2 regions of the Mesorhizobium sp. M0208 genome follow, and region 1 is predicted to be linked to the other one. Evidence: riboswitches for the same ligand, from Rfam matches in the RefSeq annotation. Region 1 holds a riboswitch; the other holds the start of a gene.

The links. A riboswitch is a leader RNA that binds a small molecule or an ion and turns the genes downstream of it on or off. The one in region 1 is predicted to bind cobalamin.
Region 2: it holds a riboswitch for cobalamin, as region 1 does, so the genes downstream of both, metE (5-methyltetrahydropteroyltriglutamate--homocysteine S-methyltransferase) here and NKJ17_RS09500 (DUF1636 family protein) in region 1, are expected to answer to the same signal.

Annotation. Positions count from the first base shown of each region.
Region 1 is NZ_JAMYSP010000007.1:4,042-19,951, reverse strand. Features, by position in the region: gene nuoL (NADH-quinone oxidoreductase subunit L) at 1-965, opposite strand, end outside; gene nuoK (NADH-quinone oxidoreductase subunit NuoK) at 976-1,284, opposite strand; gene NKJ17_RS09565 (NADH-quinone oxidoreductase subunit J) at 1,286-1,906, opposite strand; gene nuoI (NADH-quinone oxidoreductase subunit NuoI) at 2,137-2,628, opposite strand; gene nuoH (NADH-quinone oxidoreductase subunit NuoH) at 2,628-3,671, opposite strand; gene nuoG (NADH-quinone oxidoreductase subunit NuoG) at 3,674-5,755, opposite strand; gene NKJ17_RS09545 (helix-hairpin-helix domain-containing protein) at 5,830-6,525, opposite strand; gene nuoF (NADH-quinone oxidoreductase subunit NuoF) at 6,605-7,909, opposite strand; gene nuoE (NADH-quinone oxidoreductase subunit NuoE) at 7,920-8,981, opposite strand; gene NKJ17_RS09530 (NADH-quinone oxidoreductase subunit D) at 8,982-10,172, opposite strand; gene NKJ17_RS09525 (four helix bundle protein) at 10,239-10,616, opposite strand; gene NKJ17_RS09520 (NADH-quinone oxidoreductase subunit C) at 10,638-11,240, opposite strand; gene NKJ17_RS09515 (NuoB/complex I 20 kDa subunit family protein) at 11,246-11,827, opposite strand; gene NKJ17_RS09510 (NADH-quinone oxidoreductase subunit A) at 11,818-12,183, opposite strand; gene NKJ17_RS09505 (winged helix-turn-helix domain-containing protein) at 12,520-13,719, shown strand; cobalamin riboswitch at 13,749-13,952, shown strand; gene NKJ17_RS09500 (DUF1636 family protein) at 13,991-14,425, shown strand; gene cobW (cobalamin biosynthesis protein CobW) at 14,422-15,462, shown strand; gene NKJ17_RS09490 (cobaltochelatase subunit CobN) at 15,481-15,910, shown strand, end outside.
Region 2 is NZ_JAMYSP010000055.1:2,246-18,155, reverse strand. Features, by position in the region: partial or broken gene glyA (serine hydroxymethyltransferase) at 1-462, shown strand, start outside; gene metK (methionine adenosyltransferase) at 517-1,692, shown strand; gene NKJ17_RS31090 (adenosine kinase) at 1,802-2,794, shown strand; gene NKJ17_RS31085 (transposase) at 2,827-3,504, opposite strand; partial or broken gene NKJ17_RS31080 (IS5 family transposase) at 3,709-4,516, opposite strand; gene NKJ17_RS31075 (hypothetical protein) at 4,764-5,000, shown strand; gene tyrS (tyrosine--tRNA ligase) at 5,449-6,708, shown strand; partial or broken gene NKJ17_RS31065 (MFS transporter) at 6,939-7,806, shown strand; gene NKJ17_RS31060 (MFS transporter) at 7,800-8,141, shown strand; gene NKJ17_RS31055 (helix-turn-helix transcriptional regulator) at 8,470-9,303, shown strand; gene NKJ17_RS31050 (hypothetical protein) at 9,638-10,003, opposite strand; cobalamin riboswitch at 10,423-10,623, shown strand; gene metE (5-methyltetrahydropteroyltriglutamate--homocysteine S-methyltransferase) at 10,719-13,049, shown strand; gene NKJ17_RS31040 (FMN-binding negative transcriptional regulator) at 13,148-13,366, opposite strand; gene NKJ17_RS31035 (dihydrodipicolinate synthase family protein) at 13,341-14,303, opposite strand; gene NKJ17_RS31030 (trans-sulfuration enzyme family protein) at 14,356-15,588, opposite strand; gene pdxR (MocR-like pyridoxine biosynthesis transcription factor PdxR) at 15,671-15,910, shown strand, end outside.

The DNA.
Region 1 (15,910 bases):
CGCTTGATGTCGTTCTGGACAAGACCGACTGTCGCCGCGAAGAAGGCGGTGAAGGCGCCGATGAAGGTGACCACCGTCAGTGCCGAATGCGACAGCTCGAATAGCGGCGACAGCCGCGCCAGCATGAACACGCCTGCCGTCACCATGGTGGCGGCATGGATCAGTGCCGAGACCGGCGTCGGGCCCTCCATGGCATCCGGGAGCCAGGTGTGCAGCGGCACCTGCGCCGACTTGCCCATGGCGCCCATGAACAGGAGCAGGCAGACAACCGTCATCGCGGCCTGCTTATCAAGCGCATAGCCGAGGAAGGTCAGTACGGCCGCGCCTTGCGGCGCGCCTTCCGCCGGAATGAACGTCGCCGCATTGGCGAAGATGGTGCCGAGATTGACCGAGCCGAACAGCACGAACACGCCGAATATGCCGAGCGCAAAGCCGAAATCGCCGACGCGGTTGACGACGAAGGCCTTGATCGCAGCTGCATTGGCCGACGGCTTCTTGTACCAGAAGCCGATCAGCAGATAGGAGGCAAGGCCGACGCCTTCCCAGCCGAAGAACATCTGCACGAGGTTGTCGGCCGTCACCAGCATCAGCATGGCGAAGGTGAACAGCGACAGATAGGCGAAGAAGCGCGGCCGGTCCGGGTCGTGATGCATGTAGCCGATCGAGTAGATATGGACCAGCGCCGACACCGTATTGACGACGACCAGCATCACCACGGTCAGCGTATCGATCCGCAGCGCCCACGACGCTTCGAGGCCGCCTGACTGGATCCAGCGCAGTACCGGCACGGTGAACACCTCGCCGCCGCCGAAGCCGACCGAGAAGAAGGCAACCCACGACAGCACTGCCGCGATCACCAGGAAGCCGGAGGTGATGTATTCGGAAGCCTTGGCCCCCAGCGAAGTGCCGAACAGGCCGACGATCAGGAAGCCGAGCAGCGGAAGGAAGACGATGGCCTGATACATGGTGGTTCCGTCAACCCTTCATCATGTTCACGTCTTCGACCGCGATCGAGCCGCGGTTGCGGAAGAAGACGACGAGAATGGCAAGGCCGATCGCCGCTTCGGCCGCCGCGACCGTCAGCACGAACAGTGCGAACACCTGGCCGACCAAATCGCCGAGCGCCGCCGAAAAGGCGACGAAATTGATGTTGACCGCAAGCAGGATCAGCTCGATCGACATCAGGATGACGATGACGTTCCTGCGGTTCAGGAAGATGCCGAACACGCCGAGCGTGAACAGGATCGCCGATACGGTCAGGTAGTGCGCGATGCCGACGACCATTTCAGACTCCTTCGCCCGTCTTGACCTTGCGGATTTCCACTCCGGTTGCCGCCGTGCGGCCGACCTGGGCGGCGATCGACTGCCGCTTGACGCCCGGCTTATGGCGCAGCGTCAGCACGATGGCGCCGATCATGGCGACCAGCAGCACCAGGCCGGCGATCTGGAAGTAATAGAGGTAATCCGTATAGAGGATGTCGCCGAGCGCTGCCGTGTTCGAGCGCGCGGCCAGGTCCGGAATGGGCTTGGCGACCATCGCCGCCAGTTTCGGCGCGAATGTATAGCCGCCGAGCACCACGATCAGCTCCGCCGCCAGGATCAGCCCGACCAGCGCGCCGATCGGTGCATATTGCAGGGCGCCTTCCTTCATTTCGGCGAAGTCAACGTCGAGCATCATGACGACGAACAGGAACAGCACCAGCACGGCGCCGACATAGACGACGAGCAGGATCATCGCCAGGAACTCGGCGCCGGTCAGCATGAACAGGCCGGCGGCGTTGAAGAAGGTCAGGATCAGAAACAGCACAGAATGCACGGGATTGCGCGCCGAAATGACCATGAACGCCGATGCCACCGCGACAAAGGCGAAGAGGTAGAAAAAGGCCGCCTCTAGTCCACTCAGCATGGGTTCCCCCGGGTTTCCTGTCCAAACAGGACGTTCGTCCTGTTTTTTGCCACCGCCTCCGGTCGGCAAGTTGCGTGTTCCTATCGCATGTTCCGATCGGGTTGAAAGACCCGATCGAAAAGAAAACATGCGACACTCTTTCATTCCGGAGGATGATCTTGTCCGAAAAGTATGCAACTTTTCGGGATCATCCTCTGAACGAGGCCCTCGCCCCGTTCATGCATCAAATATCAGCGGTAAGGCGCATCCAGCGAGATGTTGCGCGCCAGCTCACGCTCCCAGCGGTCGCCATTGGCCAGAAGCCTGTCCTTGTCGTAATAAAGTTCCTCGCGCGTCTCCGTCGCGAACTCGAAATTCGGCCCCTCGACGATGGCGTCGACCGGGCAGGCTTCCTGGCAGAAGCCGCAATAGATGCATTTCACCATATCGATGTCGTAGCGCACGGTGCGCCGCGTGCCGTCATTGCGGCGTGGGCCGGCTTCGATGGTGATGGCCTGCGCCGGGCAGATCGCCTCGCACAATTTGCAGGCGATGCAGCGTTCCTCGCCGTTCGGATAACGGCGCAGCGCATGCTCGCCGCGGAAGCGCGGGCTGACCGGTCCCTTCTCATGCGGATAGTTGATCGTCTCCTTCGGCGCGAAGAACTGGCGCATCGACAGGAAGAAAGCGCTGACGAAATCCTGCAAAAGCAGTGACTTGGCGGCCTGGGATAATGCAGACATCAGGCAAACCCCGTGATCTTTAGGAAAGCGGCGGTGGCGACCACCATGAACAGCGAGATCGGTAGGAAGACCTTCCAGCCGAGCCGCATCAGCTGGTCGTAGCGATAGCGCGGCACGAACGCCTTCACCATCGAGAACATGAAGAACACCAGGCAGACCTTGAGCACGAACCAGATCAGCCCCGGCACCCAGGTGAACGGCGCGAAGTTGAAGGGCGGCAGCCAGCCGCCGAGGAACAGGATGGTGGCCAGCGCGCACATCAGGACCACGGCGACATATTCGCCGAGGAAGAACAGCAGGAACGGCGTCGACGAATATTCGACCATGTGGCCGGCGACGAGTTCCGATTCGGCTTCCACAAGGTCGAAGGGCGGCCGGTTGGTCTCGGCCAACGCCGAGATGAAGAAGACGATGAACATCGGGAACAGCGACAGCCAATGCCAGTCGAGGAAGGTGTTGGGCAGGCCGAGCCGCGTGCCCAGCCCGTCCTGCTGCGACAAGACGATGTCGGACAGGTTGAGCGAGCCGACGCAAAGCAGCACGGTGACGATGACGAAACCGATGGAGACTTCGTAGGACACCATCTGCGCCGCCGAGCGCAGCGCGCCAAGGAACGGGTATTTCGAATTGGACGCCCAGCCGCCCATGATCACGCCATAGACCTCGAGCGAGGAGATGGCGAAGACATAGAGGATGCCGACATTGACGTTGGCGATCGCCCAGCCCTCATTGACCGGGATCACCGCCCAGGCCGAGATCGCCAGCACCGCCGAGACCAAGGGCGCCAGCAGGAAAACGCCCTTGTTGGCGCCGGACGGGATCACCGGCTCCTTGAACACGAATTTCAGCAGATCGGCGAAGGCCTGCAGTGTGCCCCACGGGCCGACGACGTTCGGGCCGCGGCGCAATTGCACCGCCGCCCAGATCTTGCGGTCGGCATAAAGCACATAGGCGACGAAGATCAACAGAACGACGATCAGCACGACCGACTTCAAAAGGATCAGCAGCGCCGGCAGCACGTAGAAGGAGAAGAAAGTGTCCATGTCTACTCCGCCGCCTGCCTGAAGCCGTTTTTCGCCAAAGCCGAGCATTCGGCCATCACCGCGGAAGCCCGCGCGATCGGATTGGTCAGGTAGAAATCCTTGACCGGCGAGGTGAAGGTGCCCTTGTTCAGCCGACCGCCGAGCTTGGCAACCCTGGCGATGTCGGCCGGGTCGCCGGCCGCGACATGGTCGACGCGGGCAAGATGCGGGTATTGCGCATAGAGCTTTGCGCGCAGTTGCTGCAGCGAATCGAACGGCAGCTTCTTGCCGAGCACATCCGACAGTGCCCGAAGGATCGCCCAGTCCTCGCGCGCTTCGCCGGGCGCGAAGCCGGCACGGTTGGTCTGCTGCACGCGGCCTTCGGTGTTGACGAAGGTGCCCGACTTCTCGGTATAGGCGGCGCCCGGCAGGATGACGTTGGCGCGATGCGCGCCCTTGTCGCCATGCGTGCCGATATAGACGACGAAAGCGCCGCCGGTCTTGGCCATGTCGATTTCGTCGGCGCCGAGCAGGAACAGCACGTCGGTCTCGCCCAGCATGCCGGCGACATTCCTGCCGCCCTCGCCCGGTACGAAGCCGACATCGAGGCCGCCGACGCGTGCCGCGGCGGTGTGCAGCAGGGCAAAGCCGTTCCAATCGGCCCTAGCGGCGTTGACTGCGACGGCGAGCTTCGCCGCCTGGCCGAGCACGGCCGCGCCGTCCGGACGCGCCAGCGCACCCTGGCCGACGATGATCAGCGGATGCGTCGCCTTCTTTAGCAGATGGAAGAACTTGCCGTTGCCGTCGGCCAGATCCTTCAGCGATTCCGGTCCGGCGCCGAGCTGCTCGTAATCATAGCGCGTATCGCCGACATCGCCGATGACGCCGACCGGCAGATTGCCGGCCCGCCAGCGCTTGCGGATGCGGGCGTTGAGCAGGGATGCCTCGAAGCGCGGATTGGCGCCGATGATCAGCACCGCATCGGCCTGTTCGATGCCTTCGATGGTCGGGTTGAAGACATAGCTGGCCCGGCCGAGCGACGGATCGAGTGCGGCACCGTCCTGGCGGCAGTCGGTGTTCCTCGAGCCGAGCGAAGCCATCAGAAGCTTCAGCGCGTAGATCTCCTCGACGGCTGCGAGATCGCCGGCAATGGCGCCGATCTTTTCGGGTGCGGCATTCGACACCGCTTCCTTGATCGCGGCAAAAGCCTCCGCCCAGCTTGCCGGGGCCAGTCTGCCGTCCTTGAGCACATAGGGCCGGTCGAGGCGCTGCGTGCGCAGGCCGTCCCAGATAAAGCGGGTCTTGTCGGAAATCCACTCCTCGTTCACCGCCTCGTTGGTACGCGGCAGGATGCGCATCACTTCGCGGCCCCGGCTATCGACGCGGATCGCCGAGCCGACGGCGTCCATCACGTCGATGGACTCGGTCTTGGTCAGTTCCCAAGGCCGTGCCTGGAAGGCGTAGGGTTTGGAGGTCAGCGCACCGACCGGGCAAAGGTCGATGACATTGCCCTGCAGTTCCGAAGTCATTGCGCTTTCGAGATAGGTGGTGATCTCGGCATCCTCGCCGCGGCCGATCAGGCCGAGCTCGGATATGCCCGCAATCTCGGTGGTGAAGCGGACGCAGCGCGTGCAATGGATGCAGCGGTTCATGATCGTCTTGACCAGCGGCCCGATATACTTGTCTTCGACCGCCCGCTTGTTCTCGTGGTAGCGTGAGGAATCGACGCCGAACGCCATCGCCTGGTCCTGCAGGTCGCACTCGCCGCCCTGATCGCAGATCGGGCAGTCCAGCGGATGGTTGATCAGCAGGAATTCCATCACGCCTTCGCGGGCCTTCTTGACCATCGGCGTGTTGGTGAAGATTTCCGGCGGCTCGCCGTTCGGACCGGGGCGCAGGTCGCGCACGCCCATGGCGCAGGACGCCTGCGGCTTGGGCGGGCCGCCCTTCACCTCGATCAGGCACATGCGGCAATTGCCGGCGATCGACAGCCGCTCGTGGAAGCAGAAGCGCGGCACTTCCGCACCGGCGTCCTCGGCCGCCTGCAGCAGCGTGTAGTGGTCGGGTACAGTGATCTCTTTCCCGTCGACCTTGAGCTTTGCCATTTCGCCTCAAACCCCTGCGGACGTTCCGCAATCTTTCCTTCCGGGCGCAGCCGACACCGCGCACGGTATTGAATTCAATTTTTGGCCCCGGCCAATGCGGCCGCCTGACCGATCCAGCCGTCACGGCCGATACGGCCCTTCAACGACAGGTAATCTTCGACCCAGGCGATCTCTTGCGGCGTCCACGCGGCAATCTGGGCGTATGTCCAGATGCCAAGGCCGTTCAGCACCTTTTCCAGTTTCGGCCCGATGCCCGATATTGCCTTGAGGTCGGCGGGCACGGCTGGCCGGTCCATCGGCTTGGGCTGCTTGAAATCTTCCGGCATCAGCCCGGCCGACGCATCCGCTGCAACGGTGCTGGCATTCGCCACGCTCCGCGCCGCAGTGCTTGTTGCAATGTCGGTCACGTCATTAGCGAAGGACTGCGCCTCGGCAATCAGGGTTTTGGTGGCTGCGCGCGCCTTGGTCGAGGAGCTTTTGCCGGTCGCGGAAACGCGTTCGGTCCGGGCCTCGAAATCCTCGGTGACCGGCTGCCAAAGCCGCTGCGAGGTCTCGGCCACGCCTGAAAGCACGCCCATCCAGACGCCAAAGGCGTGGTTGGCAAGCCCGATGCCGAGTGCCGTCATCGCCGCCGCGCCGGCGACAGGATGCGCCAGGAGATTGACGGCGCTGGCCATCTCCTTCGGCATTGTCCTGGTCAGGTCCTGGTTCATCTTCAAGAACGGGTCCCCATCGGGCGTCAAATCGTCGGGTATCGAAAACAGCGACATAGGTGGTCTCCTGGTCGTTTCCGTCTGCCCCGCGCTCGTTTCCTCGTTTCGGGCATTCGCCCGCATTTTTTGAATTCTTCTATTCCGCCGCCGCCAGCACCGGTTCGGCGCGGTGTGCGTTGCGCGAGAACTCGTCGATGCGCCGCTCCACCTCGCCGCGGAAATGCCGCATCAGGCCCTGGATCGGCCATGCCGCCGCATCGCCCAGAGCGCAGATCGTGTGGCCCTCGACCTGCTTGGTCACGTCGAGCAGCATGTCGATCTCGCGCTTCTGCGCCTCGCCGCGCACCAGCCGTTCCATCACCCGCCACATCCAGCCCGTGCCCTCACGGCAGGGCGTGCACTGGCCGCAGCTCTCATGCTTGTAGAAGTAGGACAGCCGCGCGATCGCTTTCACGATATCGGTCGATTTGTCCATGACGATGACAGCCGCGGTGCCGAGGCCCGATTTCAGGTCGCGCAGCGCATCGAAATCCATCGGCGCGTCGATGATCTGCTCGGCCGGCACCAACGGCACCGAGGCGCCGCCCGGAATGACCGCCAGCAGATTGTCCCAGCCGCCGCGGATGCCGCCGCAATGCGTCTCGATCAGTTCGCGGAACGGGATCGACATCGCCTCTTCGACGGTGCACGGATTGTTGACGTGGCCGGAGATGCAGAACAGCTTGGTGCCGGCATTGTTGGGCCGGCCGAAGGACGAGAACCAGGCCGCACCGCGGCGCAGAATGGTTGGCGCCACGGCGATGGACTCGACGTTGTTGACCGTCGTCGGGCAGCCATAGAGGCCGACATTGGCCGGAAACGGCGGCTTCAGCCGCGGCTGGCCTTTCTTGCCTTCGAGGCTTTCGAGCAGCGCCGTTTCCTCGCCACAGATATAGGCGCCGGCGCCATGGTGCATGTAGATGTCGAAATCGTAGCCGGAGGTATTGTTCTTGCCGATCAGCTTGGCCGCATAGGCCTCGTCGATGGCGAGTTGCAGCGCCTCGCGCTCGCGGATGAACTCGCCGCGCACGTAGATGTAGGCGGCGACCGCGCCCATGGCGAAGCCGGCGATCAGGCAGCCCTCGACCAGCGTATGCGGATCGTGGCGCAATATATCGCGGTCCTTGCAGGTGCCGGGTTCGGACTCGTCGGCATTGACGACGAGATAACTCGGCCGGCCGTCGCTCTGCTTGGGCATGAACGACCATTTGAGCCCGGTCGGGAAGCCGGCGCCGCCGCGGCCGCGCAGGCCCGATGCCTTCATCTCGTTGACGATCCACTCGCGCCCCTTGGCGATGATGCCGGGCGTGTTGTCCCAGGCGCCGCGCGCCATGGCGCCGGCCAGCGACTTGTCGAAGCGGCCGTAGATGTTGTTGAAGATGCGGTCTCTGTCCTGAAGCATTGCTCGTTCCTCAGACCGGCTTCTTGCCGGTCGGCCGGCTCTTGTTTCCGGGCGACGGCTTGGCCGCTTCGGCGGCAGCCTTCGCTGGTTTAACCTTGGCCTCCGGCGCTTTGAAAGCAGACGCCGGCTCGGCCTTGTTCTTGGAGCCTTTGCGCTGTTTCGAGACGTCCTCGACCTGCGGCTCGGCCTTGTTGGCATTGGCGGCCGAATGCAGAGGCGCTGCAACGCTCGCCGCCTTCTCCGCCGTTGGCGCGACTTTTGTCGCCGACGGCGATTTCAGCGCCGGGCTGGTCTCGACCGCATCGGTCTTCGGCTTGCTGGCATTCGAGGGCGCAACTGGCGCCGGTGCAGGCGCGGCAGCAGGCGGAACCGGCGCTGCGGCGTAAGCCGCCGGCGCCGCTTCCTTGGCGGCCTTGGTCGCGGCCCTGGTTTCCCGGTCGCGGGTCGCCTTGAGGATCGCCTTTTCACTCTTAAGGGTCGTCAGGCCACTGGCCGGCTCGGAAGTGACGCGGCCGTTTTGCGGTCCCGGTTCCACCGTAGCGCCCTTGCCGGCGTCATAAAGGTCGATGATCTCGGCAAGCCGCTCCGGCGTCAAATCCTCATAGGTGTCCTTGAATATCATCACCATCGGCGCGTTGACGCAGGCGCCGAGGCACTCGACCTCCTCCCACGACAGCGTGCCTTTGTCGTTGGTGTGGAACTGGTCGTGATGGATCTTCGAGCGGCACACATCCATCAGCGCTTCCGAGCCGCGCAGCATGCAGGGTGTGGTGCCGCAGACCTGGATATGGGCGCGGCTGCCGACCGGATTGAGCTGGTATTGCGTATAGAAGGTGGCGACTTCCAGCCCTCTGATATAGGGCATGCCGAGCATGTCGGAGATCGCCTCGATCGCCGCCTTGGTCACCCAGCCTTCCTGCTCCTGCGCCAGCATGAGCAAGGGGATGATCGCGGATTGCTCTCGCCCCTTCGGATATTTCTTGATCCACTGCTTCGCCGCTGCCGCATTCGCCCGGTTGAAGGCAAAGGCGGCTGGCTGGAGGCTGGCTTCTGCGAGACGGCGGACTGACATTTAGCGATCGACCTCACCAAACACGATGTCGAGGGAGCCGAGAACCGCGGTGACGTCGGCCAGCATGTGGCCGCGGCACAAAAAGTCCATGGCTTGCAGATGCGCAAAGCCCGGCGCGCGCAGCTTGCAGCGGTAGGGCTTGTTGGTGCCGTCGGAGACGAGATAGACGCCGAACTCGCCCTTCGGCGCCTCGACCGCGGCATAGACCTCGCCGGCTGGAACGCGGTAGCCTTCGGTGTAGAGCTTGAAGTGATGGATCAGCGCTTCCATCGAGCGCTTCATCGCCGCGCGCTTCGGCGGCACCACCTTGCCGTCGAGGTTCGACACCGGCCCGCCGCCCTCCTTGCCGAGCAACAGGTCGACGCACTGGCGCATGATTTTCGCCGACTGCCGCATCTCTTCCATGCGCACCAGATAACGGTCGAAACAGTCGCCGTTCTTGCCGACCGGAATGTCGAAATCCAGCTCGGCATAGCATTCGTAGGGTTGCGATTTGCGCAGGTCCCACGGCGCACCCGAGCCGCGCACCATGACGCCGGAAAACCCCCAGGCCCAGGCGTCCGCCAGGGAGACAGTGGCAATGTCGACATTGCGCTGCTTGAAAATACGGTTGCCGGTCAAAAGCGCGTCGAGGTCGTCGATCGACTTCAGGAACGGGTCGATCCACTTGCCGATGTCCTCGATCAGCTTCTGCGGCAGGTCTTGATGCACACCGCCCGGCCGGAAATAGGCCGCATGCATGCGCGAGCCGCTGGCACGCTCATAGAACACCATCAGCTTTTCGCGCTCGACGAAGCCCCATAGCGGCGGCGTCAGTGCACCGACATCCATCGCCTGCGTCGTCACATTGAGGATGTGCGACATGATGCGGCCGATCTCAGAGTAGAGAACTCGAATAAGCTGCCCGCGCTTCGGCACCTCGATGCCGAGCAGCCGCTCGGCTGCGAGCGCGAAGGCATGTTCCTGGTTCATCGGCGCGCAATAATCGAGCCGGTCGAGATAAGGCACCGCCTGCAGATAAGTCTTGTGCTCGATCAGCTTTTCCGTGCCGCGGTGCAAAAGTCCGATATGCGGGTCGACGCGATCGACGACTTCGCCGTCGAGTTCAAGAACCAACCGCAAAACACCATGCGCTGCAGGGTGTTGCGGGCCAAAGTTGATATTGAAGTTGCGAACGGAGGTTTCAGCCATGGAGGCGCCTCTGGCGAAGAGTCAGTAGTGAGTAGTGAGTAGTGATCATCAACCTCAATGCCTGCTTCATTCCGCCTGCTTGGCCTGCACCGTCCGGATAAGAGATCTCGTCATTTTTCCAATCTCTTCGCATCGCAGTAGCAGTTCAATCTCATCGTCTTTTCGTAGCAGCCCAACCCGGCATGCCAGCAAAATGTGCGTTTCCAGTTCCTTCAACGAACCTTGCGCCATGCGCAAAAATTGAACGAACGAACCTCTGTTTTCTCGACCGTATCCCTCCGCGACGTTGGCTGCGATCGAAACCGCCGATCGGCGCATCTGCGAGGTCATGCCGTAGATCTCCTCCTTCGGAAACCCTTTACTGATGCGGTAACAATCTTCAGCAAGCACCATCGCCGATTGCCACACCTTCAGGTCGCGATAAGATTCGATCCTTTTTTCCAATTCCTACTCACTACTCACTACTCACTGTTTCGCCTTCTCGTCCCCCGGCAGAACATAATCCGTGCCTTCCCATGGGGACAGAAAATCGAAATTGCGGAATTCCTGCTTGAGCTCCACCGGCTCGTAGATGACGCGCTTGGCCTCGTCGTCGTAGCGCACCTCGACGAAGCCGGTCAGCGGAAAGTCCTTGCGCAGCGGATGGCCTTCGAAGCCGTAGTCGGTCAGAATCCGCCGCAGATCGGGATGACCCGAAAACAGCACGCCATAGAGATCGTAGGTTTCGCGCTCGAACCAGTCGGCGCCGGGATATATGCCGGTGATCGACGGCACCAGCGTCTCTTCGTCGGCCTGGACCTTGATGCGGATGCGGATATTCTGCCTCGGCGACAGCAAATGATAGACGACGTCGAAGCGCTTTGCCCGCGACGGATAATCGGCGCCGCAGACATCGATGATCGAGATGAACTGGCATTTCGGGTCGTCGCGCAGGAAGGTCACTGCCTCGATCAGGTCGCGCGGTTCGACCGAGATGGTGAGTTCGCCATAGGCAAACACCGCCTCGCCGATCCGGCCGGTCAGCTTCTCGCCCAGATAGGTCGAGAGGTCATTCAACGCCTGGGTCATGCCGCTCACCGTTCGATCGTGCCGGTGCGGCGGATCTTCTTCTGCAGGAGAAGGATGCCGTAGAGCAGCGCTTCGGCGCTCGGCGGGCAGCCGGGCACGTAGATGTCGACCGGCACGATGCGGTCGCAGCCGCGCACCACCGAATAGGAATAATGATAATAGCCGCCGCCATTGGCGCAGGAGCCCATCGAGATGACGTAGCGCGGCTCCGGCATCTGATCGTAGACCTTGCGCAGCGCCGGCGCCATCTTGTTGGTCAGCGTGCCGGCAACGATCATGATGTCGGACTGACGCGGAGACGCGCGCGGCGCGACACCGAACCTCTCGGAGTCATAGCGCGGCATCGAGGTATGGATCATCTCGACCGCGCAGCAGGCGAGACCGAAGGTCATGAACATCAGCGAGCCGCTGCGCGCCCAGGTGATCAGCGCCTCGGTCGAGGTGACGAGAAAGCCCTTGTCGGCGAGCTCGTTGTTGATCTCCAGGAAGAACGGATCATCCTCCCCCACCGGCCTGCCGGTGTTGGGGTCGATGAGGCCCTTGGGCTTCGGCGCGACGAGCGTGCCGGAACTGTCGTTCAATCCCATTCCAGCGCTCCTTTTTTCCATTCATAGGCAAAGCCGATGGTCAGCACCGCCAAAAACACCATCATCGACCAAAAACCGAGCATGCCGATCTGGCTGAACGACACCGCCCAAGGAAACAGGAAGGCTACCTCCAGATCGAAGATGATGAACAGGATCGACACCAAGTAGAAGCGGATGTCGAACTTCATGCGCGCATCGTCGAACGAGTTGAAGCCGCATTCATAGGCCGAAAGCTTTTCCGGATCGGGGTTGCGGTAGGCCACCAGGAAGGGTGCGGCAAGCAGCGCCAGCCCGACCACCAGCGCCACGCCGATGAACAGGACGATGGGCAGGTACGAACCTAAAAGTGCGTTCATGCTGCAGTTTCCGTTGGCGGCCAATCCACTCTGATTACAGCACCGGACCCACTTGCGGAAGCGTGACAGTTTAACCACTGAACCGTTTTAAGGGGGCTCTATGCTGCAACGCGGCGAGGGTTAGCGCAGCGCTTTCGGCGAAGCAAGTCAAACCTTGTTCAAATCGCGGTACTGGGCGGCATATCCGGGAAAACTGGTCAGATCCGCTCCTGTTTGATTTCTTTCACTTTTCACTCCACTTTTCTCTCCTGACATGGATACCGCCAAAACCCTGCTAGCATGGCGCGGAATCACAGATTCTCTTCTCTGTCCGGCATCATCAGGATACCCGCATTGATGAAGGAAAAAATCTCACTTCGCATGGCCCGCCGCATCGCGCTGGCGGCACAGGGATTCAATGATCCCCGACCCGCCGGTACACCCGACCGCCGACATCTGGCCCGCGTGCTTGCCCGTACCGGCCTGCTGCAGATCGATTCCGTCAGCGCCGTGGTGCGCGCCCACTACATGCCGCTCTATTCGCGGCTTGGCCCCTACAAGCTGGCGCTGCTCGACGACGCCGCCATAACGCGCAAGCGCATGGTCTTTGAATATTGGGCGCACGAAGCCTCCTTCCTGCCGGTCGAGACCTATCCGCTGATGCGCTGGCGCATGCAGCGGGCCGAGCGCGGCGAGGAAATGTACAGCGGACTGGCCAAATGGGGCCGCGAGCACGCCGCCTATATCGAAGACATCTATCGCGAGGTCGCCGAACGAGGCCCGATCGCGGCGTCGGCTTTCGAAGGCCAGAAGGGTTCGGGCGGCTGGTGGGGCTGGAGCCATGCCAAGCACGCCTTCGAATGGCTGTTCTGGGCCGGCCGCATCACCACCGCGCATCGCCGCGGCTTCGAACGGTTCTACGATCTGCCGGAGCGCGTACTGCCGCCCGCGATACTCGCTCTACCGGTTCCCTGCCCCGAGGACGCCCACCGCGAATTGCTGCGCATCTCCGCCCGCGCCCATGGCGTCGCCACGGCAGGCGACCTGCGCGACTATTTCCGCCTCTCGCCCGCCGATATTAAGGGCCGCATCGAGGAGCTGGTCGAGGCTGGCGAGCTGTTGCCGGTGAGCGTCGACGGCTGGAGCAAAACAGCCTATCTCCATAAGAACGTCCGTTTGCCGCGCAGGATCGAGGCGCGCGCCTTGCTTGCGCCGTTCGATCCCGTGGTCTTCGAGCGGTCGCGCACCGAGCGATTGTTCGACTTCCACTACCGCATCGAGATCTACACGCCGGCCGAAAAGCGCCGGTATGGCTATTATGTGCTGCCGTTCCTGCTCGGCGACAGCATCGTCGGGCGCGTCGACCTCAGGGCCGACCGTCCGGCCGGCGTATTGCGCGTCCATGCCGCCTATGCGGAGCCCGGCGCCCCGCCACAAACCGCTGCCGAACTCTTCGAGGAATTGAAGCAGATGCAGGGCTGGCTCGGGCTTGAGCGCATCGCGGTGACGGCTGCCGGCGACCTTGGCCGGCCGCTCGCAGATATCGCCGCGTCATAGACGTGCGTTGACACGACTGCCTCCACAAGCCTAAATCCGTTTCAGACGGTCCCCTGCCCGCAACGGCAGGGGCCAAGAGGGAATGCGGTGCGAAATCTCGATTTCAAATCCGCGGCTGTCCCCGCAACTGTAAGCGACGAGCCAAGGCCGAAAACCACTGGGATATTCCCGGGAAGGCGGCACCAAGGCGATGACCCGCGAGCCAGGAGACCTGCCGTCTAGGACATAAGAATCCGATCGCCTGGCGGGTTTTCCGGGCAAGGAGCCTGATTTGGAACGCGACAGCAGTTTTTCGGCTGAGACAGCGGATTTATTGTCCGGCCCTGACGATTCCCCGGCCGGCGTTACCGTCATCGTCTGCTCTTCCTGCCGTGACGAGACCGGTTCGGACGCTCATCCCCGCGCCGGCGAACTGCTCGCCGAGGACACGCGCCGCGCCGCTTCCGGCGAAAACATCAAAATCCGCACCGTCGAATGCCTCGGCAATTGCAAGCGCCGGCTCAGCGCCGCCATGCTGCGCGACGGCTGCTGGAGTTACGTCTTCGGCGACCTGACCGCGACCAGCGGCGCCGATCTCGTGACCGGCGCAAAGCTGTTCGCCACCTCGACGGATGGGCTCATTCCGTGGCGCGGCCGTCCCGATTGCCTGAAGCGCGGTCTGGTTGCCCGCATCCCTCCCCTCGACCTTTTGAAGGACTTGATATGACCGCTGCCCCCCTTTCGCGCGTCCCCTGCACCGTCGTTACCGGATTTCTCGGCGCCGGCAAGACGACATTGATCCGCCATTTGCTCGAAAACGCCAAAGGCAAGCGGCTGGCCATCATCGTCAACGAGTTCGGCGACATCGGCATCGACGGCGAGATCCTGAAGGGCTGCGGCATCGACACCTGCCCCGAGGAAAACATTGTCGAGCTGGCCAATGGCTGCATCTGCTGCACTGTCGCCGACGATTTCGTCCCGGCACTCGACCAGATCCTGTCGCTGATGCCGAGGGTCGACCATATCCTGATCGAGACGTCCGGGCTGGCCCTGCCCAAGCCGCTGGTCCAGGCCTTCCAGTGGCCGTCGGTCAAGAGCCGGGTGACCGTCGATGGCGTTATCGCCGTCGTCGACGGACCGGCGCTGGCTGATGGGCGCGTCGCCAACGACATGGACGCCCTGCAGGCGCAGCGCGCGCAGGACGAGACGCTCGAACACGACGATCCGGTCGAGGAAGTATTCGAGGACCAGCTCGCTTGCGCCGACCTGATCATCCTCTCGAAGAGCGACCTGATGGACGCAGCCGGCTCGGCCCGTGCCAATGCCGTCATCGGCAAGCATGTTGCGCGGGCGGTGAAGATCGTGCCGACTTCGCAAGGCAAGGTCGATCCGTCGGTGCTGCTCGGCCTCGGCCTCGCCGTCGAGGACGACATAGAGAACCGCAAAACCCATCACGACGACGAGCTCGACCACGAACATGACGATTTTGACTCGTTCGTCATCGACATCGCGTCCGTGTCTAACCCGGACGAGCTCGCACAACGCGTCGCCACGGCGGCGGAGGAAGAAAACGTGTTGCGCGTCAAGGGCTTCGTCGAGGTTGGCGGCAAGCCGATGCGGCTCCTGCTGCAGGCCGTCGGCCCGCGCGTCAACCATTATTACGACCGGGCCTGGACCGCTGAAGACGATCGCCGCTCGCGCCTTGTCGTCATCGGTCTGAAAGGGCTGAACCGCCCGGCGATAGAGCGTATCCTCGCCGGCTGACCCCAGGTACAAGCCGCGATGCACATCCTCACCACCACATCCGCCTCGCTCGACGATCTCGCCGAGCCTGTCGATCTCAGGCAAACGCCTGCGGATGTCGTGGCCCTGTCCTTCACCGACAGCGACCTGGCCGGGCTGGCGGCGGCGTGGAAGGCGGATGCGGACCGCCTGCCCTCGATGCGGCTCGCCGCCTTGCGCGACCTGCGCCATCCGATGTCCGTCGACCTCTGGACCGAGAGCGTCGCCCGCCACGCCAAGGTCATTCTGGTCCGCATTCTCGGCGGCTACGAGTGGTGGCGCTATGGCTGCGACCAGCTCGCCGTTATCGCGCGAAATCGCGGTATCAAGCTGGCGCTCCTACCGGGCGAGAGCCACGACGAGGATTTGCGACTGATCGAAGGCTCGACGCTGCCGCGCGAGGAGTTGGACGCCCTGCTTGGCTATTTTC
Region 2 (15,910 bases), on a different contig from region 1:
TCGCGGCGCTAGCTGTCGCTTTGAGGGAAGCCGCAGACCCGTCCTTCCGCAGTTACGGCCAACAGATTGTCAAAAATGCCAAGGCTCTGGCCCACGCGCTTCTGGACCGAGGTTATGACCTGGTCACCGGGGGCACTGACAATCACATGCTAATCCTTGATCTTCGCGAACGACCACTATCAGGCAATGCCTATGCCGAGCGGTTAGCGAAGGCAGGCATCATTACGAACTTTAATATGGTGCCGGGGGACCCGCGCCATCCTGAGGTCACAAGCGGAATTCGCCTGGGGGCGCCAGCAGTGACGTCAATGGGCTTGCGCGATGTGGAAACCGTGCAAATTGCTGGCTTCATGGACTCCGTCCTCCGGCGAGCCAGAAGACGAAGATCTCCATGCCTGCGTGCGAAGAGACGTTGCCGACTTGTGCGCTGCGTTCGAGGTCCCGGGCCTCACCGACAGGTAAGGTGGGCTAAGCAAAATGCCCCATACAACTCCAACACCCGAAGCGAGGCATTTCATGGCTAGGCAGTTCGTGTTCTCTTCCGAATCGGTTGGCGCGGGACACCCGGACAAGTTGGCCGACAACATCTCGGATGCCATCCTCGATGCCATCCTCCGCACCGATCCCAAGGCGCGCGTCGCCTGTGAAGCGTTGGTAAAATCAGGGATGGTCGTTCTGGCTGGCGAGATTACCAGCGACGCGCAGGTGGATTATAGCCAAGTTGCGCGCGATACGATTCTCGATATTGGATACGACAACGAGGCCGTCGGCTTTGACGGCCGGCGTTGCTCCGTCGTTCATGCACTCACCGAGCAGTCGCCCGACATCAGCCAGGGCGTTGACGAGGGACGAGGGCAGGACCTCCAACAGGGAGCGGGAGATCAGGGCCTCATGTTCGGCTACGCATGCCGCGAAACCGATACTCTGATGCCTTTGCCGATCCAGCTCGCTCATCGCTTGACGAAACAACAGGCAGATGTCCGGAAAGCACGACAGCTTGGCTGGTTGCGTCCTGACATGAAATCCCAAGTCTCAGTGCGCTATGAGGGGTTGCGCCCGGTCGCCCTGGATACCATCGTCGTATCGACCCAACATGACGAGCAGGTCTCGCAAGAGACGGTCCGCGAGGGCGTCATTGAGGAAATCATAAAGCCTGTCCTGCCGACCCACCTGGAGACGGAAGGCATCAGAATTCTGGTCAACCCGACGGGGAGGTTCGTAGTCGGCGGGCCGCGCGGCGACTGCGGTCTCACTGGACGCAAGATCATCGTCGATTCCTATGGTGGGATGGGTCGTCACGGCGGCGGCGCCTTTTCGGGCAAGGACCCGTCCAAGGTTGACCGCTCAGCTGCCTATGCGGCCCGGTATGTCGCAAAGAATATCGTCGCTAGCGGACTTGCGGACGTCTGCGAGGTGCAGCTTGCTTACGCAATCGGCGTGGCCAGTCCGGTTTCTGTCATGGTCAACACGTTCGGAACAGCGAAGGTTGAGGAAAGAAGGATCGAGCGCCTCATTCTTGAGTTGTTCGATCTCAGACCGAAGGGCATTATCAAGATGCTTGATCTCTTACGCCCTATATACCGCAAGACCGCGACCTATGGCCATTTCGGCCGTGAAGAGCCTGATTTCACCTGGGAGAAGACAGACAGGGCCGACGAATTGCGTCGCGAGGCAGGACTTGCCGCCCCGTGAGGGCTGGCGCCGAACGGATTGGCAAGCGCAAAGCCCATTCCCACTGGCCAGACCCGCCCGCGCCCGGCGTGGCAGAAAGCCGGTGGGTTTTTGGCGGAGACATGAATTGATGCCGGACTATGACGTGCTTTGTATCGGAAATGCCATCGTCGACATCATCGCCCAGTGTGACGAGGCGTTCCTGGAGACCAACGGCATCATCAAAGGCGCGATGAATTTGATCGACACGAGGCGCGCCGAACTGCTCTACAGCCGCATGGGCCCGGCCATCGAAGCCTCCGGCGGCAGCGCCGGCAACACGGCGGCGGGCGTCGCCTCCTTCGGCGGCCGCGCCGCTTTCTTCGGCAAGGTCTCCAACGACGCGCTCGGCAAAATCTACGCGCATGACATGCATGCCCAGGGCGTCGCCTTCGACACCAGGCCGCTCGATGGCGAACCGCCGACGGCGCGCTCGATGATCTTCGTCACGCCGGACGGCGAGCGCTCGATGAACACCTATCTCGGCGCCTGCGTCGAGCTCGGCCCGGAGGATGTTGAGGCCGACAAGGCGTCGGGCGCCGCCGTCACCTATTTCGAGGGCTATCTGTGGGACCCGCCGCGCGCCAAGGAAGCGTTCCGGCAGACGGCGAAGTTCGCCCATGCCGCCGGGCGCGAAGTGTCGATGACATTGTCGGACTCGTTCTGCGTCGACCGCTACCGCGACGAATTCCTCGACCTGATGCGCTCGGGCACCGTGGATATCGTCTTTGCCAACAGCCACGAGATCAAGTCGCTCTACCAGACCGCGTCCTTCGACGAGGCGCTGGCGCAGATCCGCAGGGACTGCAAGATCGCCATTGTCACCCGTTCGGAAAAGGGCTCGGTCATCGTGCGCCGCGACGAGACCGTCACCATCGAGGCGACCGGGATCCGCGAGCTGGTCGACACGACAGGCGCCGGCGACCTCTACGCCGCCGGCTTCCTCTACGGCTACACGCAAGGCCGCAGCCTCAAGGATTGCGGCGATCTCGGCTCGCTGGCAGCCGGGCTGGTCATCCAGCAAATCGGCCCAAGGCCACGGCAAAATCTGCGCCGAGAGGCGGAGCAGGTGGGATTGCTGTAGGTGGCGAGCCAAGAACCAGCTGCCCAGCCTCCTTAATCCAGCCCGAGCCTTTTCTTCAGTTCCGCATTCTCCTTGCGGAGACGATCGGCAAGCAGGCTCTTTAGCCGCTTGTTTTCTTCCTCGAGCGCGACGAGATCCTTCAGCCCGTCACTGTCCGCCGCCGGCGCCGCCGCCTTCTTCCAAAGATAATATGTCTGTTCCGAGATGCCGGCTTGCTTCACCGCGCTCTTGAGAGTAGCGCCGCCGCCGATCGAGGTCTCGATCTGCGCCAGCTTCTGGGCACGATCCTTCGCGGAGTAGCTCTTTCGGCCTGTTCGCGCTGACGGCGGTGCTTCAGTGGTCGCGGATATCGGCTTGGCGCCCTCCTTGCGGGCAGGCGCGCTCGCCTCAGCTTCTGGCTTCCTCGACCGCCGCGCTCTCGTCTTCGGTTTTGGCGTTTCCGCTTTGTCTGCCGGTGCGCTAGGAACTACTGCCGACTCGGTTTCCAGGGGATTGGCCATGAAATGCTCCACTCGCGGTTTTTGCAAAGGTTCAGCATCAAGGGCCACTACAGTAGAGTCAACAAGCTGACGATTTAACGGCTCGACTTCCTTTGTTGTCTCGGCCATCGCCGCGGCGATGTCGAAATTGCCCCAGATGGAACGTGCGGATTTTTGATAATTGCGCTTTTGTTTGACTTCCACGGTGAATGGTCGCGTCTGCCGCCTCATAGTTCCTTCCTGAATAGGAGAATGAAGTCGCCGCTCGAATTTTTGGCGCTTGCTGCTTAGCGCGGAGCATTATCGTATAGCCGCTCAACGGGCAAGTGATGCCGGTCTTCGATGGCTGACCCATCTGGGGAGATTTGAGCGGCTTCGCGCGTCCTGCGCATGCCTGTAAGAGCCTGACTCGAAACTCGACGCACGACGTGGAGCTGCCATGCGGCGAAGCATGAGGCGGATCGAGGCGATGAAGATCCATGCCTCGGCGCTGGCGATGGTCGCCTCGAAGTCTTTGGCGAGCCGGCGACAACGTCCCAGCCAGGCGAAAGTTCGCTCGAGGACCCATCGTCGTGGCAGCACCTCAAAGCCCTTGGCCGCGTCGGAGCGCTTGATGATTTCGATGGTCCATGTGCCGAGATTGGCCAGTGCCTGCGACAGTTTTTCTCCGGCATAGCCGCCGTCGGCGAACAGATGCCGCAACCAGGGAGAAAGCCGTCGAATGGAGGCGATGACGCCGACTGCCTTCCTGGATGTCGGCCGTGTGCACCGTCAGCCCGACCAAGTGTCCCTCGGTGGCAGTAATGATATGGCGCTTGCGGCCTTTGACCTTCTTGCCGACGTCGTTACCGCGCAAACCGGCAACGTCCGTGGTCTTTGCCGATTGGCTGTCGATGACACCGGCGCTCGGGCTCGCCTCGCGACCAAGCGCCAGGTGTGCCGCAGCCACCAAGTGCAAGTTGATGGTCTTCCACAGCCCGTTGTCCCGCCAGGCATAGAACTAGCGTTGAACCGTCGAGACCGGCGGGAACCGATCCGGCAATGCCCGCCATTGGCAGCCGGTCCAGGCGATGTAGAGGAGCACGTCCACGACCGCCCGAAGTTCTGTCGTCCGCGGTCGTCCCGTTGTCTTCGTTCCCGGCAGGAACGGCTCGAGCAACGCCCATTCCCTGTCCGTCAACGCGTTTGCATCTCGCTGCCCCGCGCGGCAATATCGCCGGCGGGTGGTCTCCGTCCAACCCATGTCGTTATCCCGTTCAAGTCTAGACAACTCAAGCGAATCACAACGGACGGGGCCACTCAACCGCTTCCACCCCCAAAACCGAGTTTCGGGTCAGGCTCTAAGGCCAAACACCATGCCATTGTGGGTGGTGGTTTGCGTGGCGAGACACGCCTGGTAAGGACCCTCGTGGTTCCGGTACGGCCCCTGAATATCGTGGTCGCAATTGGGGTGGTAATGGTTTGGCGGGATTTGCTGACGCGAGAAAACGGTGTCGCTGCCGCCGCCGCAAACCTTCCTCGATGAAATCGCCGCCACTGCAGCCCTTTTCGCCTGCTTCACACCAATTGCAGGCGTAGGTTTCAGGATTCACGCCGTTTTTGCCGGTGGCGCAATACGGCGTCGGAAAATTACCCACATTGAACTGACCTTGAACATCGGCAAAGGCGATGCAGGCCTTCTTCCCTGTCTTGAACCAGCAACTGATCGCGTGCAGTCATCCGGATAAGCCGCCCCGCCGGAGGCCAAGCTGACTTGGTGACACACGAACGCATTATTGTCTTCCGGTCTGGCGGCAACAGTATCAGCAGGACGGCAAAGCTGACCGGCTGCAGCGAAGCGCAGGTGAAGCGCGCTGGGCTCGACATCAGAAGGAAAGCGGGAAGCAGGAAATGTTGTCGCAAAAGTTGAGTTCTGCGACGGTGCAAAAGTCAGTTGCAAAATCGTCGCGACAGAGGCTCGGCAGCTCCCCGAAGTAGCCATTTCAGATTGCTTGCAGGTGCGGATAAAGTCCTTTATGCATCGGCACATGATCAAGTCCGCGCTCATCGCTGCAATCTATTATGCGACGCTTCCATAAGGAGCGGCGCGTTTCGATCATGCCTTGAAACAAGCCGCCGTCAGGCGGCTTTGTTCATTGAGAGGACCCCCTGGCGGCAATACCAGGAGGATTCCCTATGGCACTTCCCGATTTATCAACCGGTCATTCCAAACCATGTTCGGCGGCTTTGAAGACGCTCATTGAGCGCGGCTATGTAAATCAAGGGACCGACCTGCCGGGTGTCGATGCCGCCTTTGAAGCAGGCATCGTACCCGCTTACGCTGGTTTCGATGCGACGGCTGACAGTCTTCATGTCGGCCATCTTCTTCTGATCATGGCGCTTCGTCATCTTCAGCAGACTGGCCATAAACCCATCGTTCTCATTGGGGGTGGGACCACCCGCATCGGCGATCCCAGCTTCCGTTCGGACGCGCGGCCGATGCTGACGGACGAGCGGATCGCCGCCAACATTGAAGGGATCAGAAAGGTCTTTGGCCGTCTCCTTGTCTTCGGAGACGGCCCGACGGATGCCGTGATGGTGAACAATGCCGACTGGCTGGACAGCATTCGTTGGATCGACATGCTGAGAGACGTCGGCAGGCATTTCTCCGTCAATCGGATGCTCTCTTTCGACAGTGTGAAGTCGCGGCTGGAAAAGCAGGAGAATCTGAGCTTCTTAGAATTCAACTACATGATCCTCCAAGCGTTCGACTTCCTTGAGCTAACCCGCCGGACCGGTTGCCGTTTGCAGATGGGTGGAGCCGACCAGTGGGGGAACATCATCAATGGCATCGACTTGATACGGCGGACGGATGGAAAGGAAGTCTTCGGAGTGACTACGCCGCTTCTGAAGACTCCTTCAGGTGTCAAGATGGGTAAGACGGCTGCCGGAGCTGTGTGGCTCAACGAAGATCGCCTTTCGCCATACGATTACTGGCAATTCTGGCGTAACACGGAAGACGCTGATGTCGTTCGGTTTCTGAAGCTTTTCACCGATCTGCCGATGAACGAGATCGAGCGATTTGGACAGGCTGAAGGAAGCGAGCTAAACGCCGTCAAAGAACGTCTCGCCAACGAAGCTACGGCCCTGGCACATGGAACTAACGCCGCCAAACAGGCGGAGGCCACGGCTAGCCAAGCATTTGGGCAGGGCGAAGCCGCAGAGGGGCTACCGACGCTTCATCTAAATGACGCCGAGGGGTTGGCCGGAGTAGCCCTTGTGGATTTGCTGGTACGCGCCGGATTGACCTCCTCCAAAGGGGAAGCGCGAAGGGCGATCTCGGGACGAGGTGTGCGGATCAACGGCAACGTTGTCGAGGTTGATACAATGATATCTTCCCAAGACCTCCCGATCCGGCTTTCGCTCGGCCGGAAGCGCCACACTGTTGTAAAGTAGGGTTTCAGCAAATGCTGTCGCAGAAATTCTGCCCGCTTAGCGGATATTGCAGACATTCGCGTCGAGTTCCCTGAGGAATGTCGAGAGACACTCCTCAGGGGGTAGTTAAGGCCGCCAAGTTTTCTGGGTTAGCAGGCGCGCCACTGTGGCAGCTTGGCTTGTATGGCGAGGCCATGGTTGAGTGAGGCGAACCAAATCCAGCCCCGCGGTCGATCCCGAAGCTTCCCACAATGGCGAAGAGAACATCTTCACTGGTTCCTTTTCAGCACAAGACCTTCCGTTCGCTATGGTCGGCTGCACTCATTTCGAACCTTGGCACCCTAGTGGAAGGTGCGGCGGCAGCTTGGCTGATGACGAGCATCGCCACCTCCCATGGAATGGTGGCGCTCGTCCAGTCATCGACCACCCTCCCCTACATGATCTTCTCGCTCGCGGCGGGAGCGCTCGCGGACAAGTTTGACCGTCGCCGGATCATGTTGACTGCGCAACTGCTGATGGTCTGCGTATCCGCCTTCCTGGCGTTCCTGACCTATGCGGGGAATGACACCCTGGACCCTTCTGGGTCTCACCTTCCTAATCGGCTGTGGTTGGGCATTGCACGATCCCTCTTGGCAAGCCTCCATGGGAGATATCCTGCCTCGCGAACACCTGCCAAGCGGGGTTGCGCTCAACGGCATGAGCTACAATCTCATAAGCAGCATCGGGCCGGCGATTGGCGGCATAATCGTGGCCACAGCCGGTGCGGCCTTCGCGTTCCTCTTCAACGTCCTTTGCTACTTCGCTCTGATCGCTGCGCTGTTGCGATGGAAAGCCGAACGGGCACGACAAGCGCTGCCGCGGGAGGCTTTCGGCAGTGCGATGGCGGCGGGCTTCCGTTACGTGCTCTTGTCGCCGAACCTTCTCAAGGTGATGTGCCGGAGTTTCATTTTCGGCCTCACCGCCGTTGTCATTTTGGCTCTCCTGCCGTTGGTCGCTCGCGAACAGATCAAAGGGACCGCAGTCACCTACGGCGTGATGCTCGGCTTCTTCGGCCTGGGAGCGATTTGCGGCGCGCTCCTCATCGGGCGGGTCCGAGAAGTTCTCTCCAACGAATGGGTCATTCGCGGTGCGTTCTTTGTATTGGCGATCAGCTGCTTCTTTCGGGCATGGAGCGAGCACGTTGGGCTGAGCTGTCTCACCTCATGCCAGCCGGTGCGGCCTGGATTCAATCATTCTCGCTGTTTAAGGTCACAGTGCAGCTTTCGGCGCCGCGGTGGGTGGTTGGACGCGCCCTCTCTCTATCAGACGGCCACATACGGCGGCATGGCGGCGGGAAGCTGGCTTTGGGGCGAACTGGCGGATGTCCAAGGTGTTTCGGGAGCCTTGCTCGTCCGCCAGCTGGTTCTTGTCATTGGGGGACTGATGGGCATCCTTCTGCGTCAGCCGGATTTTGAAACGCTCAATCTGGATCCGACCAACAAGTTCAGCGAACCGACGCTGCAACTTGACCTGCGGCCACGAAGCGGTCCGATCATGGTGATGATCGACTATCGTGTCGATCAGAGAGATCCAGACTCGCCCACAATAATTATCTGAATTTCAGCAGTAATTTTTGATCGCCCATTCGTGCTGTGTACCAGCCCTGTGTCTTGCGCAAAGTGGTCACGAACGGCTGCGGGAGCCTCGAAGACGCCCTAAAAACACATGCTGCGATTTTTGAACACGCTTGACGTGTTAGATTAATTCATCCACAATGCGTGTGTTGAACACGCGAGGTGAGTTATGAACATGAAAGAGCTTAGGGTTCGACTGGGCATGACTCAAAAAGATTTGGCAGAGCAGATGGCAACGACGCAACAGACTGTGGCCCGTTGGGAAACAGGCAAAACGCAGTTGAACGTCGAGCAGATCAAGGACCTTTGTCTCACGTTGAAATGCACGGTCGAGGAGCTGCTGGGCTGGAAGATTGATGTCGAGGAGTGGCGCACGAGCCCGTTTGCAATTGCCGATGCCGAAACGCGATACGGCACGCTCAGAATCAAGACGACTGTTGGCAACCGCCAATATCCTATCGATGAAAAGGCGCGTGAATCGATTTTACGTCAATTGAAGGAACTTCATAATCTTCGTAGAAATAACACAAGCAGGCCATGGCTGTATTGTTGGAGCCTTGACAACAAAATACTCTTGATAAATCCGCAATATGTCCGCACCATTGAGCTTATCGGTGACGATGTAGAGGAGATGCCAGAGTATTATCATCCAGAAATCTATCGGGCTTTGGATGACTGGGATAAGGGTGAGGTTTCAGGAAAGCTGAAGAAAGAATGCGATGCCATCATCGCAGAGATGGGTGATCAGGAAGCCGTGCGCATGGCCTCCTATGTTCGCGTCACATATGACGACCGAGAAGATGAGTGGAACTTCTTGGATGAAGAAACCGCTACGACTTTCTTCGGATTGGAAGCTGCGACCTTTGACGTTCCCCAGTGTAGTTTCGCCGAAGTGGAGGAAGAAGGTTACTACCAAGCGCGATACGCCAACCTTGATCGCGTCGCGGTGATGGAGGTTCCAAGCGACCGTTATCACAGATTGACCGCGCCCGAGGAAGCTTAGAACCATCCACGAAGGGCGCATGTTACATCTCGACCTTGCGTGGTGCGTTTTCAGTACGAGATGACGTTAAGCGTAGGTAGTGGCAGGTAAGAGTGCTCGACCAGAAGCTCAACTGCCTCCTCAATATCGCTGCCGATGTGCCGCAGGACACGTCCACGGGAGCGTGGATAGGCGTGAAGTTCCTGCACTCCACGGTCCGCTCTCCCATCGCCGGTATGTGCCCGACGCCATCTTGTGGACGAGCTTGGCCGCCTGCACCCGGTTGTATTCCGGCTTGCGGTCCGCCTGGGGGTCCGCCGCGATGGCTATCTCCATGTCAATCGGCGCCGAACTTTCACTGCCCGCTGCTTTTGATGATTTGGCGAGGTCCCGCGCAATCACTCTTGGTCTTCTCCTTGAGGCCCTGTGTCGCGAACTTGTGGTCCAGCAGGGCAAACAGGTCCAAGTCCCCCTCCGCCCGTGGCGCTGGCTTGCCCTCACCGCCCTCGGCTTCCAATTGGGGAACCGCTTCTGCGCGCTGCACCGTGGCGATTGTCCGCCCAAGACGCATCGCAAGATCGAACGCCAAACCGTGCGCGTGCACGACGATTTGCCGCTCAGGCCCATTTGGACAGGACTTGAGCTGGCCCGGTGGTTTGAGCCGGGTTACCTTGAGCCGGTGGGCTGCGAACACGCAGTTCGAGACATTGGCCTCGATCACTTCGCAACAGGCCGCTGCGCCGGGCCTCGGGTGCTCCCCCCGAAATCGTTGTGTCGTATCACCGAGGGCATCACGGCCAACAGTTTCCACATGGGCAATAGCCTCGCCATTGAGCCGGATGTGGTCGCGAGCAGATCACCGACGAAGCGGTCGGAACCTCGAAGCCGAAGTTCGATGCCGAGGTGGCGTTCGCATGATGCGGGAAGCAGCACCACGGCGCTTGCCGGTATGTTTGCCGCCGGGAGCCGACGAACTCCTATCCTCCTGGACAAGGGCGCCGTGCGTCATTGCTTTGATTTACCGGCCGCTCAAGGCTTCCACAGTTTTCGCTTTCGAGGCGACCTTTGGAACATGCCAACGTTTAACATAACGACATAAACATTTCTTTATGCGGCGTTGACAAAGAAGCGAACTGTTGTAATTGTCTCCCGCGTCGTGGTTCTCCGTACGGCGCTGCCGCAGCGGAGCTAAGAGGGAAGCCGGTGCGATGCCGGCGCTGCCCCCGCAACTGTTAGCGGCGAGCCAACCCCACTCATGTCACTGAGGCGAATAGCCTTGGGAAGACGGGTAGAGGCTATGACCCCGCGAGCCAGGAGACCTGCCACGGCGAATTACGTCCACGGGCGGGGTGTCTCGGTGGCCGCTGCAGCCTGCCGTTCGTGCCGGCCTGCTAGCGCCTTCCTTGTCACCGACGCCCCAACCATCGGGGTCTGGCATGACTGTCTCTCAGCAAATTCCTGTAGCCACGCTCGGCGTGCCCCGCTTCGGTCGTCGGCGAGAACTGAAATTCGCGCTTGAAAGCTACTGGTCCGGAAAATCGTCCGCTGCCGACCTTCTCACGACCGCGAAGGCGCTCCGTGCCGCTAGCTGGGAGGAGCAGCACGATCGCGGCGTGTCGAAAATCCCGTCGAACGACTTCTCGCTCTACGACCATGTGCTCGACACCGCAGCCATGGTCGGCGCCGTTCCATCCCGTTACGGCTGGAATAGCGGCGAGGTTCCACTTGACATCTACTTCGCAATGGCGCGGGGCAACCAGGGTTGTCGACACGCTGGTCACCAGCAGGCGGCTCATGGGCCTGATGTAACCGCGATGGAAATGACCAAGTGGTTTGACACCAACTATCACTACATTGTGCCGGAACTCGACGATGGTCAGACGTTCGCCCTCTCGTCGACGAAACCGGTCGACTACTTCCTCGAGGCTAAAGCTCTCGGCATTCACACACGCCCAGTCATCCTTGGACCGGTCACCTTCCTCAAGCTGGCGAAATCGCCTGCCGAAGGCTTGGATCCCGTTGCACTCCTACCACGGCTTCTGCCCGTCTACGAGCAACTCCTGCGGAGGTTGAAGCTGTCGGGTGCCGATTGGGTGCAGATCGATGAGCCAGCGCTTGTCCTCGATCTGAACCCGAACGAACGAGCTGCGTTCGAATTCGCCTATGGCCAGCTGTCGAAAGCCGCGCCCGAGCTGAAGATCATGCTGGCTACCTATTTCGGGCCGCTGGGAGACAATCTCGAAACCGCGGTTTCTCTGCCCCTGGCCGGGCTGCATATTGATCTCGTGCGCCATCCCGAGCAACTGGAAACTGTGGGTCGGCTCGCACCGAAGGATCTGGTGCTCTCGCTTGGCTTGATCGATGGCCGCAACGTCTGGCGTGCGAACCTGCCCGCCATTCTCGACCGCATCAAACCGATCGTCGCCGGCTGGCCCTTGGACCGCGTCGAGATCGCGCCTTCTTGCTCGATGCTGCACGTGCCGATCGACCTGCGCATGGAGACCAAACTCGACGCGGACATCAGGTCGTGGCTCGCCTTCGCGGCCCAGAAGACCGACGAGTTGGTGTTGCTGGCCCGGGCCCTGACTCAAGGCAGGGATGCGGTGGCAGGCGCGTTGAAAGCGTCTGCCGAGGCTGCCGCCACTCGCGTGACATCCACGAAGATCCATGACCCGCTTGTTGAGGGACGGATCGCCAGCATTCACGACAGCATGAAGCGACGAGAGAGCGCTTTTGCCGAGCGCTCCAGAGTCCAGGCCGGCACGCTCGGGCTGCCGCCGTTCCCGACGACGACCATCGGGTCCTTCCCGCAGACGCGGCAGGTACGCAGGGCGCGGGCCGCTCATGCGAAGGGCCAGCTGAGCTATGTCGACTACGAGACCTTCCTGAAGAAGGAGATCGAGGCTGCAATTCGCTGGCAGGAAGAGATCGGGCTGGACGTGCTGGTGCACGGTGAGTTCGAACGAAACGACATGGTACAGCATTTCGGCGAGCAACTGTCCGGCTTCGCCTTCACCCAGCATGCCTGGGTACAAAGCTATGGGTCCCGCTACGTGCGTCCCCCCATTATCTTCGGCGACGTATCGAGGCGCAATCCGATGACGGTGCGCTGGTGGCAATTCGCCCAGTCGCTTACGGAAAACCCTGTGAAGGGAATGCTCACAGGCCCAGTGACCATTCTCAACTGGTCATTTGTTCGCGACGACGTACCCCGCTCCGAAGCATGCCGCCAGATCGCGCTCGCCATCCGCGACGAAGTGACGGATCTCGAATGGTCCGGCGCAAGGATGATCCAGATCGATGAGGCCGCGTTTCGCGAAGGATTGCCACTGCGCCAGTCTGATTGGAACGACTATCTCGACTGGGCTGTCGAATGCTTCCGGATCGCTTCAACGGGTGTAAAGGACGCGACTCAAATCCATACCCACATGTGCTATTCGGAGTTCAACGAGATCATCGACGCGATCGCTGAAATGGATGCGGATGTCATTTCGATTGAGACGCGCTCGAAGATGGAACTGCTGGAGGCCTTCACGAGCTCCAAATATCCGAATGAAATCGGGCCCGGAGTCTACGACATTCACTCACCACGGGTCCCGGAAGTCGGCGAGATTTCGGATCTCGTCATGCTTGCCCGCGAGCGACTGTCCGATGCCCAATTGTGGGTAAACCCGGACTGTGGCCTCAAAACCCGCAAGTGGGAGGAGGTCCGCCCTGCCCTCATGAACATGGTTGCTGCAGCACGCGCGCTCCGGGAGAAAGTGTAGGCCGGAAGGTTTCCTGGTTGCTCACCATGTGGTGAGTTAGCGGCTGCCGCATGTGGGCCGTGAATGTGCCAAAACGCGATCACATCCTTTGAAATAAGTCACTCGAGCGAGAAAGTGCCCTTTCCTTCGGCACGTGTACTAATCGCGCAGGAATAAAGGGAACCGTTTTCTCCCTGTGACGTGTCGAGTTCGAAGGGGATGTGATTGGCGTCGAGACCGCTCCGGCCATGGGTTATCAGCATGCCAAGTGCGCTGTTCTCGATCAGTTCGTAAAGGACTTCTCGGCTCGGTTCATCGAAATGCGCGGGTACATACATGACAGGTTCCTTCACTGGCCGCCGGGTTCGCTGTTGACCGGCTGACATCCGATGGCAAGCGTTCCAACGCGGCGGCGATCTGGCGCTTCGCTGCTGAGGGCAGAGGCAGGATGGGACGCGGGGGGTCGGCACGGCAAATGTCGAGCAATTCGGCAAGTGCATAGACGACGCGAAGGCTCGAGAACTCCTTGAAGAGGCTCCAGAGCGGCGCAAGCGTGGCATCGATCCGTCGCGCTTCGGCCGCATCGCCCTGTTGCGCCGCCGTGACGATCTTCACGCAGACCTCGGGCAGGATGCCGGCGAGGACGCTGTACCATGTGTCGGCGCCGGCGATTATGGCCTCTGCAGCGTTCCAGTCGCCGCTGTAGCCGATCGAGAACCCTTCCGGCACAGTGCGCCTCTGGTCGGCCAGATGGCTCTTGATCGCATCGCCCTTGTCTGTCGGATTCTTGATAGCGACAATCCCACCCACCTTTGCCAGGCGGCTGACGAGTGCTGGGGTGAAATGGAAATGCGTCGTTCCTGGATTGTCGTAGACGACGATCGGCAGGCCGCTCTCGCACGCCACCGTCGAGAAATGTTCGAACACCTCGTCCTCAGTGAGCGGGGTGTAGGAGGCGGCCGCAAGCAGCCCCGCGGCAACTCCAAGGGCCTTGGCGTCCTGCGCGAACCTCACTGCTTCATCGGTGCGCAACGCGCCCACACCCACCACGACCGGCGTTCGCCCGGCGATTTCGTCCAAGGTCTCGGCGAGCGTCCGTCGCCGTTCCTCGCGCGACAGATACATGTAGGTGCCGGTGCTGCCGAGAAGACCGATGGAGTCGACCTGAGCGGCGCCAAGCCGAGCAATCAGCCTGCGCAGAGCAACGGTATCGACGCGGCCGTCACGATCGGCGGGCGTGATGGGAAACGCGGAAAGGCCGCTCAGGAATGCCATGGCAAGGCTCCGGGTTTGTACGCGAGCGCGGGACTGGCCGGACCACAGGTCATCACAAGGCGTCCAGAGCCCGCCGCAGGTCGGCGATCAGGTCCTCGGCGTCTTCAAGACCCACCGAGAGACGCATGAGGTCCTCGCCGACTCCATCGGCCAGATGCGCATCCTTGCGGATCGGCTGACGAGCACGGGTCAGGCTTGCCGGATGATAGATGAGGCTGTCGGCATCGCCGAGGCTGACAGCCCGGGTGATCAAATTGAGCCGGTCCATCATCCGGCGCGCGCCCTCGAACCCAGCGTGGAGGCCAAAGGCCAACATGCCCGAGCCTTGGGACATCTGCTTTCGCGCCGTCACCTGATCAGGGTGCGAGTCGAGGAAGGGATAACTCACCCATGCCACCGCCGGGTGCGCCTCGAGCGCCTGAGCCACCGCAAGGGCAGTGGCGCTGTGCCGTTCCATGCGCAGCGTGAGCGTCTTCAGACCGCGCAGGATCAGGAAGGCTGACATGGGCGAGAGCGCTGCGCCGGTGATGTAGCGCAGGCCCGTTTCGTGCAGCGTGCGGAGCGTTTGCGCGTCGCCGAGAATCGCCCCGCCAAGGGCATCGCCGTGCCCATTGATGTATTTGGTCAGCGAGTGGAGCACGAGGTCTGCCCCATGTTCGAGCGGCCGCTGGAGCGCGGGGGAGGCGAAGGTGCTGTCGACTGCAACCTTTACACCGCGCGCGTGGGCGCGCTCGGCAATGGCAGCGATGTCGAGGATGCGGCTCAGCGGATTCACCGGCGTCTCGAAGAAAACAAGCCGGGTCCGCTCGGTAATCGCGGCATCGAGATTTTGAGGATTGGACAGGTCGACCGCGACGACCTTGATGCCGAAGCGGGGGACCGCCTGTTCGACCATGGCAAGCGTGTTCGCATAAAGCGTCTTGTGGACGATGAGTTCATCGCCTTGGGACAGGAGCGACAAGATCAGTGTGCCGAAAGCCGCCATCCCCGAGGCAACGACCAAACCTGCCTCGGCTCCTTCCAGATTGGCGAGCCGTTGCTCGAGGATCTCCGTCGTCGGATTGTATTCGCGCGCATAGAGCCTTCCGCCAAGCGCGGCGGCGGCCTCGTTCGCTGCCACGCTTTCGAATCCATAGGTCGAGGTCAAGAAGACTGGCGGCTGAACGGCATTGGAAAAGCCGGCCGGATCGTAGCCATGATGGATCGCCCGAGTGGCGAATCCGGGACCGGTGTCGTTGAGCGACCGCGTGAGAGCATCGGTTTCGGATTGATAGGAACGGGTCATTCGGCCTCTAGATCTTTCTTGGGTTTCCGAAAGATTGACGGCAAACTGGCCAATGTGAAATATCCAGTTGGCGATGAATGAAATGGTCCAGTCTTCAAGTGCCGGTTCTGCAGGTCGCACGCACGCGATGGGTGCACGCCAGATCTACGAGGCTCTTCGCGAGCAGATCCTCGGAAGTGTCTACGAAACCGGCAGTCAGCTGCCGTCCTCCCGAGGCCTCGCAAATGACCTTGGGGTTTCGCGAACGACGGTGACGGTCGCCTATGAGCAACTGGCTGCGGAAGGTTTCATCGAAGTCCGTCAAGGCGCACGACCTCGCGTT